4 regions of the Streptomyces sp. NPDC002787 genome follow, and region 4 is predicted to be linked to each of the others. Evidence: riboswitches for the same ligand, from Rfam matches in the RefSeq annotation. Region 4 holds a riboswitch; each other region holds the start of a gene.

Region 1 (5,726 bases), on a different contig from region 4:
TGCGGGAGGAGCTGCCGGCGTATGCGGCCGCGGGGTGGCTGACGCCGGCCGAGCCGTATGTCCTGGGGTCGATGCGGGCCCGGCGGGTGGCGCGGGAGTATGCGGCGCACCACTTCGGGAAGCCGGGGGCTCGGTCGGTCGGGGAATACGAGGCGTACGCGACGAAGTTGGCGTTCCTGCGGTACCGGGGGCGGCGGGGGCGAGCCGGGAGTGACTTCGCGCTGCGGGAGCGGGAGCTGCTGTTCGAGCTGTGGCGGAGGCGGGAGCTGGCCCGGCCGGCGATGGGGTACGCGGGGCGGGAGGTCGGACCGGGGTACGGATACGGGTACGGGTATCCGCAGCCGGTGGTCTACGGGATGGCCCGGTATCCGGCGTACAACCCGTACCGGTACTAGCGCCAGGGCCGGCGGTGGCGCTGCGCGCGCTGCCGGTTGGCGGGTCGGGGCCGTGCCGGGCTGGGGGCCCGCGGGCACCCGCCCAACACCTCGCTGCGGGAAGCCCTGCAGCGCCGGTACGGGCCACGGGACCCCTGCCCCTGCCCCTGCCCGGTGTCTCTCCCCCGGCCGGACGGCTACGCCGACGCCGTCGTCAAGCGGTTCACTTCGTCGGGGGTGAGGGTGAGGTCGGCGGAGGCGAGCAAGGGCGGGAGTTGGTCGACGGTGCGCGCCGAGGCGATGGGGGCGGTGACGGTCGGCTGGGCGGTGAGCCAGGCGAGGGCGACCGTGGCGTGGGCGACGCCGCGGGCCTCGGCTATCTCGTCGAGCGCGGCGAGGACCCGGATACCGGCCGGGGTTTCGAGGTAGGCGCCGGCGCCGGCTGCCCGGGGGCTGTCGATCGTCGTGCCGGGGCGGTACTTGCCCGTGAGGAAGCCCTTGGCGAGGGCGAAGTACGGGACGGCGGAGAGGCCGTGGTCGGCGGCGAGGCTCTGGAGGGAGCCCTCGTAGGTGTCCCGCGAGACCAGGTTGTAGTGGGGCTGGAGTGCCACATAGCGGGCCAGGCCCTCGGCTTCCGAGAAGTCCAGTGAGGCCCGCAGACGCTCGGGGGTGATGTTGGACGCGGCGATCGCGCGGACCTTGCCGGCCTTCACCAGGTCGTCGAGGGCGGTGATGATCTCCTCGACGGGGACCTCGGGCTGGTCGAAGTGCGTGTAGTAGAGGTCGATGTAGTCGGTGCCGAGGCGGGTGAGGGACGCGTCGGCCGCCGCCTTGATGTTGGCCGCCGTCAGGCCCCGGTACTCGGGGTGCTGGCTCACCTTGGTCGCGATGACCACGTCGGAGCGGTTGCCCCGGGAGCCGACCCACTTGCCGATGATCGTCTCTGACTCGCCGCCCTTGTTGCCCTCGACCCACGCCGAGTAGGAGTCGGCGGTGTCGAGGAAGTTGCCACCGCCGGCCGCGTAGGCGTCGAGGACGGCGAAGGACTGTGCCTCGTCTGCGGTCCAGCCGAAGACGTTGCCGCCGAGGGAGAGCGGGAAGACCTCGATGTCGGACGTGCCCAGCTTGCGAAGAGAAGTCATGTTCAGGGTCAACGGGTGGAACGGACGTCCGCATTCCGCCTCAGCGTGAATGATGCGTGAAGCGTCCGGGCATGACGAACGCCGCGCACCCCTCATCGGGTTACGCGGCGCACGGCTGGGTCTGCGAGTCCTACCTGGCCCTTACGGGTTCAGACCCTTGCTGCGCAGCCACGCCGCCGGGTCGATGCCGCTGGAGGAGCCGCCGGGGTGGACCTCCATGTGGAGGTGGGCGCCCGTGACGTTGCCGGTGGCGCCGACGCGGCCGATCACATCGCCGGTGGCGACCTTCTGGCCGACGCTGACGCCGATGGAGGACTGGTGGGCGTACCAGATCTCGGTGCCGTCATCGAGGGTGAGGACGGTCTTGTAGCCGTAGGAGCCCTCGTAGCCGGCCTGCGTGATCGTGCCGCTGTGGACGGCCTTGATGAGCGTGCCGGTGGGGGCGGCGAAGTCGAGGCCGGTGTGGTAGCCGGAGGACCAGTAGGGGCCGGCCTGACCGAAGGAGGAGGTGAGGGTGTACGAGGAGGTGGGAAGCGCGAACTGCTTGGCCAGGGCGGCGAGGCGCTCGGCCTCCTTCTTCGCCGCGGCCTCCTCCTCCGCCTTCTTCTTGGCGGCGGCTTCCTTCGCCTCGGCTTCCTTCTTCTCCTTGGCGGCCTGCTCGGCGGCCTTCTCCGCGGCGGCGGTCTGGGCGGCCTCGGCGGCGGCCTTGTCGAACGCGTCCTGCTGGGACTCGGCCTGCGCCATGATGCGGGCGCGGAGCGCCTCACCGGCGTCGGCGGCGCCCTGCTCGGTGTCGGCGGCGATCAGGCCGGCGCTGCTGAGCGGGCTGGTGGAGGCCTGCGGCTCCGGCTCCTCGGCGTCGTCCTCGAAGACCGAGCCGACGTTCGGCATGTCGGGCATCGATATGGACACCGGGGCCTTGCCGGACTGCGCGCTGGCCATGCCGGCGCCACTGACGGCGGCTATGACACCGACGCCGAGCACCGTGGAGCTGCGGGCGAGACCGCCACGGGCGAGTACGCCGCTCTTCTTGGCGACGCGGTGCCGACCGCGAGCGGGGCGAAGGGAGTCCTCGGTGGGGTTCCACTCCTGCCAGGGGCCCTCGTTGTCGCTGTTGTAGCTGCCGTAGCCGAACGTCTGGCTCTCGCCGTCGCGTTGGCTAGGTACGAACGGGGCTTCGGTCGCGGACCGGTTCGACGCCACGTGGGCGTACTCCTTTCCTTCCTTCTCGCCTACCGGGTTAGCTGACGGGTTCGGAGCAGGAAGGTCTCCTACGCGCGTAAACCTGACGTGCTGCCACGACGGTTTGCGCGCGATTCACCCCAGGGTGGTGGTTCCCCGGTTCCCTTGCGGGATTCGGCGCGTGAGCACGGAGCCGTCTCTTGTGACGGCTGGGACGACCGCGCTGCGTTATCGAACGTTAATAGACGCGGGCGCTCCATTCCAAGCTGTTCTGAATGATCGTTCCGGCTTTCGCCTCGGACTTTACGGGTCATGAAGGGCGGAAAACGGGCGAGTTGACCTTGCCTCAGGAGTAACAGTTGTTCTGACGGTAAGTCAGTTTCTATACGGAGGAAGTTCGAACGGACACGCTCCGTGATCCCACGCCGAGAGATGTGAGAGAGAGGTGCGGGAGGGGTGTCAGGGGCGGCGGATCGCGAGGAGTGCCATGTCGTCCGTCGTGCGGTCGCCCGTGTGGCGGCGCACCTCGTCCGCGAGGGTTGTCAACAGGGCGCGCGGGCCGGGGAACGTACGGCCGGACAGTCGCTCGGCCGGGTCGTAGAAGACACCGTGGCTGTCGCGGGCCTCGGAGAGGCCGTCGGTGTAGAAGAGCAGCGTGGCGCCGGGCGGGAACCCCGTCTCCTCGGCGCGGTCCGGCCAGGTGCCCAGGTCGTCCATGCCGAGCGGAAGCGCGGGCTGCGGGGCGTCCAGGGTGCGCAGGGTGCCGTCGGCGTACAGCAGCAGGGGTGAGGGGTGGCCGCGGTTGACGATCCGTGCGCGGCCGGCGTCGTGCGGGAACTCCGCCAGTACGGCCGTGACGAACCCCTCGTACTCCACGGTCCCGTCCCGTCGGGCGGCCTCGCGCCGTGCCGCCTCCCGGGCCAGCGCCCGCTCCAGCCGCTGGGCGACCGCTTCGAGCGTCGACTCCTGCTCGGCCGCCTCCCGGAACGCGCCGATCAGCACCGCCACCGCCGAGACCGCCCCCAGCCCCTTGCCGCGCACATCGCCCACGATCAGCCGTACGCCGTGGGGGGAGTCCTGCACCGCGTACAGATCGCCCCCGATCGACGCCCCGGCCTGCGCGGCCTCGTACCGCGCGGCGATCTCCAGCCCGCCGATCCGCTCCTGCGGCACCGGCAGTACGGCCCGCTGCGCAGCCTCGGCGATCTCGCGGGCGGTGGCGAGCCGGGCGTCGCTGCGGCGGACGAGACGGTTGATGAGCACGGCCAGTACGGCGACGGTGGCGACCGTCGCGATCTCGGTGATCGCGTCCACATGGCCCGTGTCGCCGTAGTGGACCCGTACGGCGGTGATGCCGGCGACCGAGGCGGCGCCGGTGATCAGCGTGCCGTGGAGCGAGAAGAGCGGCGCCGCCACGAGGGGCGCGGCGGTGAAGAAGGGGACCGCCGTGAACTCGCGCGGGGTGAAGTGGTCATAGAAGAGGCCGATGGCGATCAGCAGGACGGGCAGGCCGCAGGCGAGCGCGCGGGCGTACGAGAACCGCCGACCGGCCGGCTCCCTCGCTCCCTCTGGCTGCCCCACATCTACAGGGTTTCCGGCGGTGGGGCGCGGGGCTAGTCGGCGGGGCCGAGTGGGCTAGGGAGGGGAGGGGGCCGGGCCGGGAGGGGGCGAGGGGGCCGGTTTTCCGGGATCAGCCCGCCGACAGCTCCGTCAGTTCCGGCAGGTCCGCCAGTTCCGGCAGGGGAAGCGTGTGCTGGGTCTGGAGGACCTTGGCGCGGAGGTAGCGGACGTTGTGGGCGGTGGTGAAGACGCCCGTGGGGACGCGGTGCCGGACGCCGACGCCGAGGTCGCGCAGCTGCTGCGCCTTGTCGGGGTTGTTGGAGAGCAGGTCCAGCTCGTCGATGCCGAGGGCACCCAGCATCTGGGCCGCCGACGTGTAGTCGCGGGCGTCCTCCGGCAGGCCGAGGGCCGCGTTCGCCTCGTAGGTGTCGAGGCCCTGGTCCTGGAGGGCGTACGCGTCGAGCTTGTTGTAGAGGCCGATGCCACGGCCCTCCTGGCGGAGGTAGAGGAGGACCCCGCCCCGGTCGGCGATCCGCTCCACCGCCTCGCGCAGCTGCGGGCCGCAGTCGCAGCGGGCCGAGCCGAAGACATCACCGGTCAGGCACTCGGAGTGCAGCCGGACCAGCGGGGCCGTACCGGGCGCGGGGTCGCCGAGGACGATCGCCACGTGCTCCTGGCCGTCGACGAGGCCGTGGAAGGTGACCATCTCGGTGTCGACGCTGTAGCCGTCGTGGAATCGCAGCGGTACCCGGACGCGGGCACGCGGGGTGGCAGCGGGAAAGTCGGGCATGCGGGTTCTCCGGTCCTGGTGCGGATGTCGCCATGCTTCAGATTTGAAGCATGGCGCTCGGCAGGACTCTAACCCCTGCTTCAAATTTCAAGCAACCCGATTTGGGATGGCTCACATTCCCGCGCCCCAGGGAACCCTCACGGAAAGCCGCTACCGCCCTGGCCGACTGGACGAACTCGGCTTGGTGGACGGACTCGGGTGAGGGGACGGACTCGGCTAGCTGGACGGACTCGGGTGAGGGGACGGACTCGGCTGACTCGACTGCTGGCAGGCGCGGCGGCGCCACGGCAGGTCCTCCGAGCCGGTCGCCTGCGGGTCGCCGCCCTGGATCGCTGCCGCGATGGCCCCGCAGATCTCCTCGAACTGGACGATCTGCTCCGGGCTGAGGTGGTCGAAGACGGCCTTGCGGACCGTTTCGACATGGCCCGGTGCCGTGCGCTCCAGCAGGGCCATGCCCTCATCGGTGAGCACGGCGACGCTGCCCCGCTTGTCCCACTGGCAGTCCTCGCGCCGCACCACACCGTCCTTCTCCAGCCGGGTCACGGCGTATGTCAGCCGACTGCGCGTGATCTTCAGGTGCGCGGCGAGGTCGGTCATCCGCATCCGGCGTTCGGGCACCTCGGAGAGGGCCGCCAGCACGGAGTAATAGAGGTGCGGCAGGCCGGCCTCCTGCTGGAG
Region 2 (5,726 bases), on a different contig from region 4:
CCCGATCGCACCTGTTCGAATCTGTGGGGGCTTGATGTTGGAAATCGGCGCAGACAGCCGGACGTGGCTTCTCGCGGGGCCCAGGAGCAGTTATGCCCTGCGGCTCACGGAGAACGACGAGCTGCTGCACCTGCACTGGGGTCCCCGGATCGCGCTCGCCGACGCCGAGGAGCTGGCCGCCAGGCAGCAGTTGCCGTACTGGCCGTTCGAGGCCCCGGTCGACGGCCATGAGGAGTACCCCGTCGAGGGCGGTCCCCGCTTCACGCGCCCCGCGCTCTCCGTGCGCACGGACGAGCGGCGCGGCACCGAGTGGAGCTTCCGCTCGTACGAGGCCGACGGCGACGAGCTGCGGCTGAAATTCACCGACGACGGCCTCGGGATCACGCTGCACTACCGGATGCGTGACGACGTGATCGAGCGCTGGGTGACCCTGGCCAACGACGGGCCGGCGGTGGAGCTGCTGCGGGCCGACTCGGCGACCTGGACGCTGCCGCCTCGCGAGGAGGAGGCCTGGCGGCTGTCCCAGCTGCACGGGCGGTGGGCGGCCGAGTCCCGGCTGGTGCGTGGGGACCTCACCTACGGCGAGAAGATCATCGGCAGCCGGCGCGGGCACACCGGGCACCAGCATCTGCCCTGGGTCGCCCTCGACACGGACGCCACCGAGGAGCGCGGCGAGGTCTACGGCTGCGCCCTCGGCTGGTCGGGGTCCTGGCGGATCGCGGTCGCCCAACTCCCGGACGCGCGCGTGCAGATCACCGGCGGCGCCGGATACGACGAGTCCGGTCTGCTGCGGCTGGAGCCGGGCGAGACGTTCACCACGCCCGTCTTCGCCGGCCTGTGGAGCGACGGTGGTTTCGGCGGGGCGAGCCGAGCCTGGCACGCGTATCAGCGGACGTACGTCATCCCGGAAGCGGACCAGGACCGGCCGGTGCTCTTCAACTCCTGGGAGGCCACCGAGTTCGACATCTCCGAGGAACAGCAGGGGGCCCTCGCGCGGCGGGCGGCGGCCATGGGGGTCGAGCTGTTCGTGGTGGACGACGGCTGGTTCGGGGCGCGTACGAGCGACCGGGCCGGGCTCGGCGACTGGACGCCCAATCCGGATCGCTTCCCGAAGGGGCTGAAGCCGCTCGCCGACTCTGTGCACGCACTCGGGATGCAGTTCGGCATCTGGGTCGAGCCGGAAATGGTCAATCCGGACAGTGAGCTGTACCGGGCGCACCCGGAATGGGCGCAGTTCCAACCGGGTCGAAAGCGGACGGAACTGCGCAATCAGCTCGTGCTCAATCTGGCGCGCGAGGACGTCCAGGAATACCTCTGGGAGCGGCTGGACGCGCTTCTCTCCAGTGCGCCGATCGACTACGTGAAGTGGGACTTCAACCGCTGCTTCACGGACGCCGGCTGGCCCGGGGAGTCGTACCCGCAGAAGCTGTGGGTCGAGCATGTGCGGGCCTTCTACGCCCTGCTGGACCGGCTGCGGGCCGCGCATCCGGGGGTGGCGTTCGAGTCGTGCTCGGGCGGCGGCGGCCGTATCGACCTCGGGGTCATGGCCCGGACGGACCAGGTGTGGACCTCCGACAACACCGACCCGCTCGACCGGCTCGCCATCCAGCACGGCTTCAGTCAGATCCACCCGGCCCGGATCATGGCCGCGTGGGTCACCGACAGCCCGAACAACCAGCTCAACGGCCGGGTCAGCTCGCTGCGGTTCCGCTTCGTCAGTGCCATGGCGGGTGTGCTCGGTGTCGGCGGGGACCTGACCGAGTGGACCGAGGAGGAGCTGGCCGAGGCGCGGGACTGGGTCGAGCTGTACAAGGAGATCCGGCCGGTCGTGCAGCGAGGCGACCTCTACCGGCTGCGGCCGCCAACGGGCGGGCTGAGCGCCGTGCAGTACGTGCACGGTGACGAGGTCGTCGTGCTGGCCTGGCTCCAGGCGCAGCACTACGGCGAACCGCTCGCCCCGCTCCGGCTGCGCGGCCTCGACCCGGCAGGAACGTATGAGTGCCGCGAAACGGGTGAGGTGTATCGGGGTGCCGTGCTGTCGCATCACGGATTGCGGACCGGACTGCGCGGCGACTTCGATGCGGCAGTTATCCGCCTCCGTCGCACATGAGTGAACTGTCCGAAATGGAGCGGTAATTCCAACACGCCCTGGAATAAAGGCTACTGGGTCGTAGGTGCGTGAGCAGCGTCATATTCGTGACCGTCTGTCGCCGTCATGTCCATGTAATTCCGGACTGTTTCCAGGGCGGTTGGAAAACGATTAAGGTCGGTCTTTTACGGAGCGTAATCATGAATTGATGTAAGGATCAGGGAGGAAGACGCACAGGAAGTCCCAATGGTTGTCTCTGTGGGCACAAGTCGCTTACGTTCGGCGTCAATCCGGACGGACGCCCAATCCTGCCGCCGACCGGAGCCGAGTACCGACCCGATCCACGGCAGGAGCGGGGGACCCACAGGTAGTACCGCCTGTTCCGGTCTCCGGAACGGCTAGGGGTAAAGCCGTGCGCAAGCACGGCCGGACATCTCCAGTCCGCACCCGACAGCTCACCTCGCAGGCGACGGAGAGGAATTCGCCATGCCCGCGAAGGGTAAGCACCGCCGTCCGAAGTCCCAGCGCTTCACCCGCTCGATCGCCGCCGCCGGCACCGGTGGCGCGGCGCTCGCGCTGCCGCTGATCGGCGCCGCAGGCGCCCACGCCGCCACCCCGACGGCCGCCGTCTCCGGCGTTTCCGAGAAGACGGCCACGATCACCGCCGAGAAGGCCGCGGCCGAGGCGGGCGCACGGATCGAGCAGGCTGAGAAGGCCGCGCAGGCGGAGAAGACCGCCACCAAGAAGGCGGCGACCAAGACCTATTCGGTGAAGGTCGGCGACTACCTCTCGAAGATCGCGGACGAGCAGGACGTCGAGGGCGGCTGGAAGCAGCTCTACTCGGACAACCGCGAGGCGATCGGCTCCGACCCGTCGCTCATCCACCCGGGACTGAAGCTCACGATCGGTGAGCGGGCCCCGTCGAGCGGGACGCCGCAGTCGTCGGCGAAGACCCAGCCGTCGCAGTCGTCGAAGTCCACCCAGTCGTCGAAGTCCTCCGGCTCCTCGACGCAGGAGTCGAAGGACACCCAGGCGTCGACCTCCACGTCGAGCGGGCAGTCCTCGTCGTCCAACGGCTCCGGCTTCAGCATGCCCCTCCAGGGCGCCAGCATCGGCACCGCGTACAAGACCGCCGGCAGCATGTGGTCCAGCGGCTACCACACCGGCGTCGACTTCGTGGCGCCGACCGGGACCAGCCTCAAGGCCGTGGGCGCGGGCACCGTCGTCTCCGCCGGCTGGGGCGGCGCGTACGGCAACCAGGTCGTCATCAAGCTCGCCGACGGCTACTACGCCCAGTACGCCCACCTGTCGTCGATCTCCGTCTCCGCGGGCCAGTCCGTGACCGGCGGTCAGCAGATCGGCCTCTCCGGGGCGACCGGCAATGTCACCGGACCGCACCTCCACTTCGAGATCCGCACCACCCCGAACTACGGCTCGGACATCGACCCGGTGGCGTACCTGCGGTCGAAGGGCGTCGGCGTCTGAGGCTGACGCGTTCGTTCGCACCCCGCCGGTTGTGACAGGCCGGACCCCCTTGATCCCGGGGGTCCGGCCTTCGGCGTGCCGTGGCTTGGTCGAGGGGGTCTCGACAGTGGTGTGACCGTGGGGAGAGAGTGATCCTGTAAGCGCTTTCTGTCTTCTGGGTCACCTACACAAGGAGTGTCATGGCCACCCGCAGAGCCTTTGGGGTCCTCGCTGCCGGTGCCGCTGTCGCGGCGCTTGCTCCGGCCGCGGTCGCGAGTGCGACGTCGCGTCGGCGGCGGGGGCGGCTGATCGCCGGGGACGGATTTCGGCACGGACTCGGTCGGTGGGCCGTGGAGTTGGAGAGGGGTGGCTCGGTCACGGCCTCGGGCGGGGTGCTGGACGTCGATGTGCCGGCCGGGGCGACCGTGTGGTTCAAGCGGAGGCTGGAAGGGCCGTACGTCATCGAGTACACGGCCACGCCCGTGTCCGAGGGAGGCGTCAATGACCGTGTCTCCGACCTCAATAACTTCTGGAACGCCGTCGACGTGCGTTCACCGGACGATGTCTTCGCCACCCCGCGAGGTGGTGCGCTCGCCGAGTACGACTACCTGAAGACCTATTACTCCGGCTACGGGGCCAACTACAACACCACGACGCGGCTGCGTCGGTACGTCGGTGAGGCGGGTGTGCGGCCGTTGGTCTTCGACTACACCGAGCCGTTGCTCGTCGCGAACGAGCCGAACCGCGTACGGATCGTTTCGGACGGCCCCACCGTGCGCTGGTGGAACAACGGACGGCTTGTGTTCGACTACGTGGACCCGGAGCCGTACACGGGTGGGCACTTCGCGTTCCGGACGACGTGGAGTCACTTCCGGATCGAGGACTTCCGCGTGTGGGGGCTGGTCGGCCGGTGATGAGCGCGTCTGTATTCCGGAGTTGACCAAGGCTTGACGCGTGGTCTATCTCACCGGGCGTCAAGCCTTTATTACGGTCGCGTAGGTCACATCCCAAGGTGAATCATGGGGCGATGTGACAGACGATTCGAATGACAGCAGAGCAATGATCGGGTCGTACGTGGCGGTGGGGGACAGCTTCACCGAGGGCGTCGGCGACCCCGGGCCCGATGGGCGGTTCGTCGGCTGGGCCGACCGGTTCGCGGTGCTTCTCGCGGACCGGGTGCCGGAAGGCGACTTTTCCTACAGCAATCTCGCCGTGCGGGGGAAGCTCCTCGACCAGATCGTCGAGGATCAGCTGCCGCGTGCGCTGGAGCTCGCGCCGGATCTCATTTCGTTCTGCGCGGGCGGCAACGACATCATCCGGCCCGGCACCGACCCGGACGAGGTCGCCGAGCGGTTCGAGCGGGCGGTCTCGACGCTCACCTCGGCCATCGGCACCGTCATGGTGACGACCGGTTTCGATACGCGGGACGTGCCTGTGCTGAGGCATCTGCGCGGCAAGATCGCCACGTACAACGGGCATGTGCGGGCCATCGCGGATCGGTACGGCTGCCCGGTGCTGGACCTGTGGTCGCTGAAGACCGTCCAGGACCGGCGGGCCTGGGACGGCGATCGGCTGCATCTGTCTCCCGAGGGGCACACACGGGTCGCCCTGCGCGCCGGGCAGGTGCTCGGTGTCGAGGTTCCGGCGGATCCTGATCAGCCGTGGCCCCCGTTGCCGCCGCGTGGGACGTTCGAGATGCGGCGGGACAACATCCAGTGGGCGCGGGAGTACCTGGTGCCTTGGATCGGGCGGCGGCTGCGGGGCGAGTCGTCCGGGGACCATGTGTCGGCGAAGGGGCATCTGTCGCCGGACGACATCAAGATGCGGATCGAGTCGGTGGCCTGAGGGGGTGCCTCCGGTGGTCGGGCCGGAGTGCGTGCCGACCGGAGGTGGGCCGGTTCGTGTGCGCGGGCGGGAGGTTCGGGGGCGGTCGGCGTCTGTTCGCCGTGGGGTGCCGCGCCGTGGACGAGGCCCTGTCCCCGTGCCCGCTCGCGCAGTTAGTCACGCCCCTTTCAGGACGCGTGTCCGTGTGGTTCAGGTGGGGGTGGGCGTCCAGGTTTTGCGGTTCAGGCCCAGTTCTCGGGCCAGGGCCTCCTCGGCCCAGCGCTCGGCGCGGGTACGGGAGACGGCGCCGTCGTACGTCGTCATCTGTACGGCCAGGCCGTCCAGGAGG
Region 3 (5,726 bases), on a different contig from region 4:
TCACATGGCTGAGCGCCGCGTCAACGTCGGCTGGGCCGAGGGCCTCCACGCCCGCCCCGCATCCATCTTCGTCCGGGCCACCACGGCCTCCGGTATCCCCGTGACGATCGCCAAGGCCGACGGGAACCCCGTCAACGCGGCCTCCATGCTGGCGGTTCTGGGCCTCGGCGCCCAGGGCGGCGAGGAGATCGTGCTCGCCTCCGACGCCGAGGGCGCGGACATCGCGCTGGACCGTCTGGCCAAGCTCGTGGCGGAGGGGCTCGAAGAGCTCCCCGAGACGGTCTGAATGACCCGCTAGAGAAAGCGGAAAAGGCCTGAAAGGCCACCCGCACACACGTCGAAGGGCTCGTCCGATTTATCGGGCGGGCCCTTCGCATTTCCGTTCTGCGGGCAGCAGGAAAAATGCCCCTCGAAATTCCGCTCTCTTTGTATACGGCTCCCGTGTTAATGCCGCAGGCTTGGCATGTTTACAGGGTGTTGCGAAGTCCTCACACGATCCGGCCGCTCCGCCCCGCCGGCGGCGGGAAAGCGGAGCCGGTGCGCGGCGGTCGCGCGCTCGGTGTGCAGGGAGGTGATCGTTCGCGCCCGCTCGCTGTCGCCACGCGCGACGGCGTCCACGATGCCGCCGTGCTCCGCCCAGGACTCCACGGGGTCGGCCGACGCCTCGACCGCGTACATCCAGGCGATCTTGTGCCGCAGCTGGGCGAGTGTCGAGGTCAGCGCGGGGCTGCCGGACGCCTGTGCGAGCGTCTCGTGGAACCAGCCGCCCAGGGAGCGCAGATCCTCGCTGTTGCCCCGCCTGGCCCGCTCCTGGCCCAGCCTGACCAGGCCGCGCAGCACCTTGAGGTGTGCCTCCGTACGGCGCTGGGCGGCGCGGGCGGCGCCCAGCGGCTCCAGCAGCATGCGCATCTCCAGCAGGTCGGCGGCCTCCTGCTCGGTCGGCTCGGCGACGCACGCGCCCGCGTGCCGACGGGTCACCACGAACCCTTCCGCCTCCAGCGTGCGCAGCGCCTCACGCACGGGGACCCGGCTGACGCCGTACCGGCGCGCGAGCAGTTCCTCGGTGAGGCGGCTGCCGCGCTCGTAGACACCCGCGACGATGTCGTCGCGGATAGCCGTGCATACCGAGTGCGCCGGAATACGCATGACCGACCTCCGCCTTAATCCCCGTGAAACGTCGATGATTGACGTGTGTTCCAGTGACTCTATTGCAGCGAGCCGGAATTTCCGATGGCGGACCGGAATCCATGGATATTTTTTGGACAGGAGGTGTGTCACAACGGACAAGGAGTACGTCACAACGCGGAAAGCCCCGGCTCGGTGAGCCAGGGCCTTCCGGGAAGAGCTGAGCGAGGCGTCAGATGTTCACGCCGTGCGAGCGCAGGTACGCGGCGGGGTCGATGTCCGAGCCGTACTCGGCGGTCGTCCGGGCCTCGAAGTGCAGATGCGCGCCGGTGACGTTGCCGGTCGCCCCGGAGAGGCCTATCTGCTGGCCGGGGGTGACCGTCTGGCCGACGGAGACGCCGATGGACGACAGGTGGCCGTACTGCGTGTACGTGCCGTCGTTCATCTTGATGACGATGTTGTTGCCGTACGCGCCACCCCAGCCCGCCTCGACGACAGTGCCGGAGCCGACCGCGAGGACGGCGGTGCCGGAGGCCGCGTGGAAGTCGACGCCGGTGTGGCTGCCGGAGGACCAGACGGCGCCGCCGGCCTTGTAGCCGGTGGAGATGTACGAGCCGCTGATGGGCGCGACATAGGAGTTGAGGCGCTCGCGCTCGGCCGCACGGGCGGCGCGGGCCTTGATCTCCTCGCGCTCCTTGGCGGCGGCACGTTCCTGCTCGGCCTTCTCGGCGGCTGCCTTGCGGGCCTCCTCCTGCGCCTTCTTCTTGATCTCGGCGACCTCGGCGGCCTGCTGCTGGGCGGCGGCCTGGGCGTCGACCTGGTCGGCGACCGTGTCGCCGAGGGTGATGATCTGGTTGAGACCGGTCTGCTCGACGGCGGGCTCCTCCGCGGCGAGCGCGGGGGCTGCCAGGGTGCCGATGACACCGGTGGTGGTGAGAGCGGCGACGCCCACGTTCCTCGTGGTCGCGCGCTTCACACGGCCGGGACGGCGGTGCTTCCCGGGGGCGCGGGTGAACGCCATGAAGTGGCTGGTCCTTTCCTTCCCTCTCGCCTACCGGGTTAGCTGACGGGTTCGGAGCAGGAAGGTCTCCTACGGCTGCCCCCCGTTTCGCGTCGCTTCGCGAAGGGCACCCGATTCACCCCAGGGACTGCGGTGGGTCCCCGGCTCCCCTGGCTCGCGCCATGCGGGGACTCGGCGATGACTGTCCGGTGCCGCGGCTGCGGCGGACTGCTGACGAACAGCCGGACCGACGCTAAGGGCGCCGTCTTCGAAATAACAAACGGATCACGGGTTTTGAGGCGTACGCCACAGGGCAGACGTGCAACCTCCCCCATCAATAGGGACAAACGAGGGCCCTGGCGACTCTTCAGTCACCAGGGCCCCGGAGACGCGCGTCGTTCTGCCCGGTTTCTACTCGGCCGGTACGACGGTGACTTGGCCGATGCCGAGGGCCCTGACCGGCTCCTCGATCTGCGCGGCGTCGCCGACGAGGACGGTCACCAGACGGTCCACCGGGAAGGCGCTCACGGCGGCGGCCGTGGCCTCCACCGTGCCCGTGGCGGCGAGTTGGCGGTAGAGCGTCGACTGGTAGTCGTCCGGCAGGTACTGCTCGACCTGGTCGGCCAGCGTGCTCGCCACGGCGGCGGCCGTCTCGAACTTGAGGGGGGCGACCCCGACGAGGTTCTGCACGGCGACGTCGCGCTCGGCGTCGGTCAGACCCTCGGCGGCGAGGGTGCGCAGCACCGTCCACAGGTCGTCGAGCGCCGGTCCGGTGTTGGGTGTGTCCACGGAGCCGCTGATGGCGAGCATCGCGGTGCCCGAGCCGTCGGGTGCGGAGCGCAGCACCTGGCCGAACGCGCGCACGCCGTAGGTGTAGCCCTTCTCCTCGCGCAGGACGCGGTCCAGACGGGAGGTGAGGGTGCCGCCGAGGCAGTACGTGCCGAGCACCTGGGCCGGCCACACGCGGTCGTGCCGGTCGGCGCCCACCCGGCCGATGAGCAGTTGGGTCTGGACGGAGCCGGGGCGGTCCACGATGATCACCCGCCCGGTGTCGTCGGCGGTCACGGACGGCACCGGTCGCGGCTTGGCCGGGGAGCCGGTCCAGGCGCCCAGGGTCTCGCCGAGCACCGTGTCGAGGTCGACGCCGGTGAGGTCGCCGACGACCACGGCGGTGGCCGTCGCGGGGCGTACGTGCTTCTCGTAGAAGGCGCGTACGGCCGCGGAGTCGATGCCCTCGACGGTCTCCTCGGTGCCCTGGCGGGGGCGCGACATGCGCGAGTCGGCCGGGAACAGCTGCTTGGAGAGCTCCTTCGCGGCCCGGCGGCCCGGGTTGGCGGTCTCGTGGGGGATCTCGTCGAGCCGGTTGGCCACCAGCCGCTCGATCTCGCTGTCCTCGAACGCGGGGGCCCTGAGGGCGTCGGCGAGCAGGCCGAGCGCCTTCGCCAGCCGCGACACGGGCACTTCGAGGGAGAGCCGAACGCCGGGGTGGTCGGCGTGCGAGTCGAGGGTGGCGCCGCAGCGCTCCAGCTCGGCGGCGAACTCCTCGGCCGTGTGCTTGTCGGTGCCCTCGGAGAACGCCCTGGTCATGATGGTGGCCACACCGTCGAGACCGGCGGGCTCGGCGTCCAGGGGCGCGTCGAGGAGGACCTCGACGGCGACGACCTGCTGGCCGGGACGGTGGCAGCGCAGGACGGTCAGACCGTTGTCGAGGGTGGAGCGCTCGGGCGCCGGGAACGCCCAGGGCCTGGCCTCGCCGGCCTGGGGCTGCGGGTGGAAGTCCATGGTCGCGAGCTCGGTCACTTCGCCGACTCCTCGGTCTCGTCGGTGGTTTCGGCGGCCTGCGCCGCGGCTTCCTCTGTGTCGTCCTCCTCGCCGTCGACGGGCTCGTAGACGAGCACCGCGCGGTTGTCGGGCCTCAGACGCGCCTTGGCGATCTCCTGGACCTCCTCGGCGGTCACGTCGAGGACGCGGTCGACGGCGGTGAGGGCGAGCTTCGGGTCGCCGAACAGCACCGCGAACCGGCACAGTTCGTCGGCGCGGCCCGCGACCGTACCGAGCCGGTCCAGCCACTCGCGCTCCAACTGGGCCTGGGCGCGCTCCATCTCCTCCGCCGTGGGGCCCTCCGCGGCGAACCGGGCGAGCTCCTCGTCGACGGCGGCCTCGATGACGGGCACCTCGACGTCACCGGAGGTCTTCACGTCCATCCAGGCCATGGAGGGCGCGCCGGCCAGGCGCAGCAGACCGAAGCCGGCCGTCACGGCCGTACGGTCACGGCGGACGAGCCGGTTGTAGAGACGGGAGGACTCGCCTCCGCCGAGGATCGTGAGCGCCAGGTCGGCGGCGTCGCACGCGCGCGTGCCGTCCTCGGGCAGCCGGTAGGCGGCCATCAACGCGCGCGCGGGCACGTTCTCCTCGACGACCTCGCGCAGCTGCTCGCCGATGATGTCGGGGAGCGTGCCGTCACGCGGCTCGGGCTTGCCGTCGTACGCCGGGATGGAGCCGAAGTACTTCTCGACCCACGCGAGCGTCTGGTCCGGGTCGATGTCGCCGACGATCGAGAGGACGGCGTTGTTGGGCGCGTAGTAGGTGCGGAAGAACTGCTGGGCGTCCTCCAGGCTGGCCGCCGACAGGTCGTCCATCGAGCCGATGGGCGTGTGGCGGTAGGGGTGGCCCTCCGGGTAGGCCAGGCGGAAGATCTTCTCGAAGACGGTGCCGTAGGGCACGTTGTCGTACCGCTGGCGGCGCTCGTTCTTGACGACGTCCCGCTGGTTGTCCAGGTTCTTCTGGTCGAGCGCGATCAGCAGGCTGCCCATGCGGTCGGCCTCCAGCCACAGCGCGAGCTCCAGCTGGTGGGCGGGCATGGTCTCGAAGTAGTTGGTGCGCTCCCAGCTGGTCGTGCCGTTCAGCGAACCGCCGGCTCCCTGGACCAGCTCGAAGTGACCGTTGCCCGAGACCTGCTTCGAGCCCTGGAACATCAGGTGCTCGAAGAGGTGGGCGAGGCCCGTACGGCCCTCGACCTCGTGGCGTGAGCCGACGTCGTACCAGAGGCACACCGCCGCGACCGGGGTCAGGTGGTCCTCGGAGAGCACCACGCGCAGGCCGTTGTCCAGGCGGTGCTCCTTCACTGTCAGGCCTTCGGAGCCGGCCTCGGCTGTGGCCGTGTGACCCATGGGCATGTACGTCCCTTCGATGGCGAGAGCGGTCGGTGAAAACCGCTGTTGTCCTGCCGGTCCTGCCACTGTATGCAAGCGTGCGGACCCCCGGAGAAGTTCCCGGGCGCCGTACGCCGAGAGCGAGACCGTGGTCGCGGCCGCCGAGGGTTGGTTAAGGTCGGCGCACGCTGTTGACACGACGGCCCGGGAGGCCGGGCCGGGTGGTCGGCGCCGGGCCGTGTCAGGGTTGTCAGTGCGGCAGTCCACAATGGTCCGCGTCAGATCCCGTTCACATCTCGGTGAGAGTGAGCTGGAGACGTGAGCGCCCCGTAGGTGAGCGACCAGAAAAAGAGGAGCCGGCAGCGATGGCCCGCCGCAGCACGAAGACCCCGCCGCCCGACGACTCGTTCGAGGAGCGGATCCTCGACATCGACGTCGTCGACGAGATG
Region 4 (5,726 bases):
ATATATGCAAGGTTGTTCCGGTTGGAACGGATCCCGCGAAGCACCCTCCGGCACCCGGCCCGGCACTGGCGCGAACCCCGGCACAGGCGCCCGCCCCGGTCCCGACGGAGCACAGCCCCCTCAATAGGCTCCGCGCATGGACGTACTCATCCACATCCTCGTCGCCCTGCACATCATCGGCATCGCCTCCCTCCTGGGCGGCTTCCTCACCCAGATGAAGGCCATGGGCCAGGACACCGCCCGCTTCGTCCCCGCGATGCTCCACGGCGCCCTGACCATGCTCGTCACCGGCGCGCTCCTCGTCGGCCTCAACCAGGCCGACGACCAGCCCGTCAACAACATCAAGATCGGCATCAAGCTGGCCCTGCTGATCGTGATCCTGGGGCTGGTCTACGTGAAACGGGACGAGGAGACGGTGGAGAAGCCGCTGTTCGGGCTGGTGGGCGCGCTGACGACCGTGAACATCTTCATCGCGGTGCTCTGGACCTGACGGCTCACCGGGCCCGAGCCCTCGCGCCCCCTGAACCCTGCCGTCATGCCGGCCGCACCACGCTGTGGATCGACGACTCCCCGTCGTAGAAGACCGACTCCTCGCGGACGTACGCCCCCGGCTTCGGGGCGTGGATCATCATGCCGTTGCCGATGTAGAGGCCGACGTGGCCGATGTTGTCGTAGAAGAAGATCAGGTCGCCGGGCCTGGCGTTGGTGAGGGAGACGGTCGTGCCGGCGGTGACCTGGTCGTAGGTGGTGCGGGGGAGGTCGACGCCGGCGGCCTTCCAGACTGCCTGGGTGAGGCCGGAGCAGTCGTAGGAGCCGGGGCCGGTGGCGCCCCAGACGTACGGCTTGCCGATCTGCGCGCGGGCGAAGGCGAGGGCCTTGGCGGCCTTCGAGGCGTAGGTGGCGTCCTCGGCCGGGGCCGCGGTCTCGGAGCCGGTGGACGTGTCCTCCTGGACCGTCCCCGTGCCTCCCTGGGCTTCCTGCCTCCCTTGGCTCTCCTGGGTCTCCTGGGGCGTCGCCTGCGCAGGCGCCTGGGCGGCCGCCTGCTGCCGCGCGAGCTCCTCCGCCTTGCGCTCGGCCTCCTCCCGCTCGCGCTGTTCGATCGCGGCGAGCCGGGTCCGCTCCTCGGCGGTGAGGGTGGAGAGCAGTTCGCGGGCCTCGGCGAGCTTCGCCTGGACCTTGGCCTTGCGGGCCTTGAGGGTGTTCTGTGACTCGGTGAGCTGTTCGAGGCTGTCGCTCGCCTCCTGGCGCTGCTCCGTCACCTCGGCCTGCTGCGTGATGTACCCGTCGACGGCGCCCTTCTGGCGGTCCGTCAGCCGGTCCATCAGCTGGTTCTGGTCGAAGTAGGCCTGCGGGTCGTCCGCCACCAGCAGCGAGGCCTGGTCGGGGGTGGCCGCGCCCGTGCGGTACTGGGCGGCCGCGAACGAACCCAGCTCCTCCCGCGCCTCGTTGAGCTTCTCCGTGCGCTTGGCGACGTCGTCGAGGAGGGTGTCGACCTTGTTCTTCTGCTTGGTCGTCTTCTCCTTGGCCGCGTTGTAGTTCTCGGTCGCCGACCCGGCCTGGCGGTAGAGGTCGTCGACCTTCTTCTCGACCTCCTCCAGGCTCGGCTTGTCCTCGGTCGAGGGCGCGGCGGTGGCCGTCTGGGAGAGCAGCGCCACGGAGGTGAGGGCGGCGGTGGCGAGAGCGGGGGTGCGTATGCCCGCGCGCGTCCGGCCGGTCGGACGCGGCTTGCGGTGCGGCGCCATGGTTCGGCGTCTCCTTCCGTTGTCCGCCTACCGAGTTAGCTGTCGGGTTCGGGCGCAAGCTTCGGAAGGTTTGCCCTACGCCCCTCACCGCGAGCGGCGGTCGGGTCGATTCACCCCAGAGGATCGGTGGGTCCCCGGCTCCGGCTGCCGACGAAAAGGCGTACCGGACTCGGCGGAGGTCGTGCGGCCCGGCGACGTTCGCCGGTTGGGTCGTACGGCCCAGAAGAAAAAGCTAGCCAACTCGTGTGGCCCGTGTGAAGGTTGATGTTCGATATGCCCGATACGTTTTCGTGACCTTAGCCTCTTCGGCGCGACAGGCGATACGCTCGATCGCTCACCGTCGCGGGTTGGGTACGGTGGGTGGGCGGGTGCGGACTTCCCGGGGCGGCCCCGCGCTGTCAGTGGGGGCGCCTAGACTCGGAGAGCGATGAGCAGCCTCTTTGACGACAGCTTCCTGGCGGACCTCCAGGCCCCCCGCGGCCATGAGGAGGAGCCCCCGCCGCCGCCCGAGGACGATCACGGAACGGAGTCGGTTCCGGACGATCTGTTCGGCGGGAAGTTCGACGTGCCACCGGACCGGGACGCGTACTACCGCGACGGCGCCCCCCGCCCCGCCCTCGACGCGGCGGCGCTCCTCGACGGGCTGAACGAGAACCAGCGTGCGGCGGTGGTGCACGCCGGCTCCCCCCTGCTCATCGTGGCCGGCGCCGGCTCCGGCAAGACCCGTGTGCTCACCCACCGCATCGCCCATCTGCTCGGCGAGCGGCATGTCCACCCGGGGCAGATCCTCGCGATCACCTTCACCAACAAGGCCGCGGGCGAGATGAAGGAGCGCGTCGAGCAGCTCGTCGGACCGCGCGCCCACGCGATGTGGGTGATGACCTTCCACAGCGCGTGCGTACGGATCCTCCGGCGGGAGTCGAAGAAGCTCGGCTTCACGTCCTCCTTCTCGATCTACGACGCCGCCGACAGCAAGCGGCTGATGGCGCTCGTATGCCGTGATCTGGACCTCGATCCGAAGCGCTTCCCGCCCAAGTCCTTCAGCGCCAAGATCTCGAACCTGAAGAACGAGCTGATCGACGAGGAGGACTTCGCCGCCCAGGCCTCCGACGGCTTCGAGAAGACCCTCGCCCAGGCCTACGCGCTCTACCAGTCCCGCCTCCGCGAGGCGAACGCGCTCGACTTCGACGACCTGATCATGACGACGGTCAATCTGCTTCGCGCCTTCCCTGATGTCGCCGAGCACTACCGCCGCCGCTTCCGCCACGTCCTCGTCGACGAGTACCAGGACACCAACCACGCGCAGTACGCGCTGGTCAAAGAGCTGGTCGGTACCTCCGAGCACCCTGTGGACGTACCGCCCAACGAATGGGACGTGCCGCCGGCCGAGCTGTGCGTCGTGGGTGACGCCGACCAGTCGATCTACGCCTTCCGCGGCGCGACCATCCGCAACATCCTCCAGTTCGAGGAGGACTACCCGGACGCGACGACGATCCTGCTGGAGCAGAACTACCGCTCCACCCAGACCATCCTGAGCGCGGCCAACGCCGTCATCGAGCGCAACGAGTCCCGCCGCCCCAAGAACCTGTGGACCAACGCGGGCGCGGGCGCCCAGATCACCGGTTACGTCGCCGACACCGAGCACGACGAGGCCCAGTTCGTCGCCGACGAGATAGACCGACTGACGGACGCGGGCGAGGCGAAGGCCGGAGACGTCGCCGTCTTCTACCGTACGAACGCCCAGTCCCGTGTCTTCGAAGAAGTCTTCATCCGTGTCGGCCTGCCCTACAAGGTCGTCGGCGGGGTCCGCTTCTACGAGCGCAAGGAGGTCCGTGACGTCCTCGCGTATCTGCGTGTTCTCGCCAACCCGGAGGACTCGGTCCCGCTGCGCCGCATCCTGAACGTGCCGAAGCGCGGCATCGGCGACCGCGCCGAGGCCATGATCGACGCGCTCTCGCAGCGCGAGAAGATCAGCTTCCCACAGGCCCTGAAGCGCGTCGACGAGGCGTACGGCATGGCGGCCCGGTCGACCAACGCCGTCAAGCGGTTCAACACGCTGATGGAGGACCTGCGGACCGTCGTCGAATCCGGGGCCGGACCGGCGACCATCCTGGAAGCCGTTCTCGAACGCACCGGCTATCTGGCCGAGTTGCAGGCCTCCACCGACCCGCAGGACGAGACCCGCATCGAGAACCTCCAGGAACTCGCCGCCGTCGCCCTGGAGTTCGAGCAGGAGTCCGGGGCCGCGGAAGGCGAGGGCGAGGCGGCGGGTACGACATCCGCCGGGCTCTCCGACTTCCTGGAGCGGGTCGCCCTGGTCGCCGACTCCGACCAGATCCCGGACGAGGAGGAGGACGGCTCGGGCGTCATCACGCTCATGACCCTCCATACCGCCAAGGGTCTGGAGTTCCCGGTCGTCTTCCTGACCGGCATGGAGGACGGCGTCTTCCCCCACATGCGCGCGCTCGGCCAGACCAAGGAGCTGGAGGAGGAGCGTCGCCTCGCGTACGTCGGCATCACCCGCGCACGGGAACGGCTCTACCTCACCCGGTCCTCACTGCGCAGCGCCTGGGGCCAGCCCTCCTACAACCCGCCGTCCCGCTTCCTGGAGGAGATCCCGGCCACCCATCTGGAGTGGAAGCGCACGGGTGCCTCCGCGCCGGTGTCCTCCGGCCCGGCCGCCGGTATCGCCTCCTCGCTGTCGTCGTCGCGCTCCCGGTCCTCCGCCTCGGGCGCGTCCGGCTTCGCGACGCGCCGCACCGACGACAAGCCGGTGGTCTCCCTCGCTGTCGGCGACCGCGTCACCCACGACCAGTTCGGCCTCGGCACGGTCGTCGGTGTCGGGGGCACGGGCGCCAACGCGGAGGCGACGATCGACTTCGGCGACGCCAAGCCGAAGCGGCTGCTGCTGCGGTACGCGCCGGTGGAGAAGCTGTAGCGAGCTCGCCGCCGACGCGACTCGGCACCAGACTCGGCACATGACTCGGGCCCCTGCTCAGCAGGGGCCCGGTCTTCGTCTCTGTGTCCCCTACGTCGGGTCCAGCCCGTGACTGCGCAGCCACGGCAGGGGGTCGATGGCGGAGCCGCCCGCCGGGTGGACCTCGAAGTGCAGGTGCGGGCCGGTCGAGTTGCCCGAGTTGCCCGAGTACGCGATGACGTCGCCGGCCTTGACGGTCGTACCGGAAGCGACCTTGTACGTGGAGAGGTGGCAGTACCAGGTCTCGGTGCCGTCCTTGGCGGTCACGATGACCATGTTGCCGTAGGCGCTGTTCCACTGTGTCCGCACAGTGCCGTCGGTCGCGGCCATCACCGGCGTTCCGTACGAGACGGGGAAGTCGATGCCGGTGTGCAGGGACATCCAGTTGACGCCGGACTGCCCGTAGTACGCGCTGAGTCCGTGCTTGGAGACCGGGAGCGCGAACTTCGGGCGCAGCCGCTCCTTGCGCGCCGCCTCGGCCGCCGCCTTCTTCTGCTCCAGCTCCTGCTGGGCCTTGAGGTCGATGCGCTCCTGCGTCCGGCTCGCCCGGTCGGCGAAGTCGTCCGCCTCGGCGGAGAGGCTCTCCAGCTGGGTGTCGAGCTGGTTGTTGGCGGTCGACGGCTTCACGGCGGTGACATCCGACTTGGTGGACGCCGTCGTCTCCGTGTCGTCCGACGTGGCGCCGACCGAGGCCGCCGCGATCCCCGCGACACCCATGACACAGGCCGACGGAACGGCCACGGTCAGCAGGGCGGAACGTTTGGCCGGAGCCTTGCGACGCGATCGCGAGGCCGCGCGGGTGGCCGCCCGGCCGGGGCCCGCACTCCTGGTCACCGCCGCGACGACCTCCTCCTCGCCGTCGAGGAGTACGGCGCGGTCCGCGGCGTCGGTCTCGAACTCGCCGTCCGCGGGAAGGTGTTCGTCCTGGTCGTACGGGGCGATCTGCTCGAAGGTGGCCGTCGCCTGCTGGTGGAAGTCCGCGGCCTCGGCCGAGAGGTCCACCACCA

Evidence for each region. Region 4 has a riboswitch for cyclic di-AMP ahead of ACWD26_RS09180 (NlpC/P60 family protein). Riboswitches for the same ligand answer to the same signal wherever they lie in the genome.
Region 1: linked by a shared signal. The riboswitch ahead of ACWD26_RS04190 (M23 family metallopeptidase) and the one ahead of ACWD26_RS09180 (NlpC/P60 family protein) in region 4 are both predicted to bind cyclic di-AMP.
Region 2: linked by a shared signal. The riboswitch ahead of ACWD26_RS32120 (LysM peptidoglycan-binding domain-containing M23 family metallopeptidase) and the one ahead of ACWD26_RS09180 (NlpC/P60 family protein) in region 4 are both predicted to bind cyclic di-AMP.
Region 3: linked by a shared signal. The riboswitch ahead of ACWD26_RS30370 (M23 family metallopeptidase) and the one ahead of ACWD26_RS09180 (NlpC/P60 family protein) in region 4 are both predicted to bind cyclic di-AMP.

The regions. Positions count from the first base shown of each region.
Region 1 is NZ_JBSFVC010000003.1:26,369-32,094, forward strand. Features, by position in the region: gene ACWD26_RS04180 (PrsW family intramembrane metalloprotease) at 1-395, shown strand, start outside; gene ACWD26_RS04185 (aldo/keto reductase) at 572-1,516, opposite strand; gene ACWD26_RS04190 (M23 family metallopeptidase) at 1,658-2,719, opposite strand; cyclic di-AMP (ydaO/yuaA leader) riboswitch at 2,731-2,888, opposite strand; gene ACWD26_RS04195 (PP2C family protein-serine/threonine phosphatase) at 3,158-4,279, opposite strand; gene ACWD26_RS04200 (GTP cyclohydrolase II) at 4,389-5,048, opposite strand; gene ACWD26_RS04205 (MarR family winged helix-turn-helix transcriptional regulator) at 5,265-5,726, opposite strand, start outside.
Region 2 is NZ_JBSFVC010000026.1:121,387-127,112, reverse strand. Features, by position in the region: gene ACWD26_RS32125 (alpha-galactosidase) at 35-2,110, shown strand; cyclic di-AMP (ydaO/yuaA leader) riboswitch at 2,413-2,571, shown strand; gene ACWD26_RS32120 (LysM peptidoglycan-binding domain-containing M23 family metallopeptidase) at 2,576-3,574, shown strand; gene ACWD26_RS32115 (DUF6250 domain-containing protein) at 3,754-4,467, shown strand; gene ACWD26_RS32110 (SGNH/GDSL hydrolase family protein) at 4,613-5,398, shown strand; gene ACWD26_RS32105 (TetR/AcrR family transcriptional regulator) at 5,588-5,726, opposite strand, start outside.
Region 3 is NZ_JBSFVC010000024.1:47,866-53,591, forward strand. Features, by position in the region: gene ACWD26_RS30360 (HPr family phosphocarrier protein) at 5-286, shown strand; gene ACWD26_RS30365 (GntR family transcriptional regulator) at 445-1,146, opposite strand; gene ACWD26_RS30370 (M23 family metallopeptidase) at 1,358-2,146, opposite strand; cyclic di-AMP (ydaO/yuaA leader) riboswitch at 2,159-2,333, opposite strand; gene ACWD26_RS30375 (M16 family metallopeptidase) at 2,537-3,925, opposite strand; gene ACWD26_RS30380 (M16 family metallopeptidase) at 3,922-5,295, opposite strand; gene ACWD26_RS30385 (DNA gyrase/topoisomerase IV subunit A) at 5,643-5,726, shown strand, end outside.
Region 4 is NZ_JBSFVC010000005.1:255,254-260,979, forward strand. Features, by position in the region: gene ACWD26_RS09175 (hypothetical protein) at 137-490, shown strand; gene ACWD26_RS09180 (NlpC/P60 family protein) at 534-1,742, opposite strand; cyclic di-AMP (ydaO/yuaA leader) riboswitch at 1,752-1,927, opposite strand; gene pcrA (DNA helicase PcrA) at 2,170-4,680, shown strand; gene ACWD26_RS09190 (peptidoglycan DD-metalloendopeptidase family protein) at 4,771-5,726, opposite strand, start outside.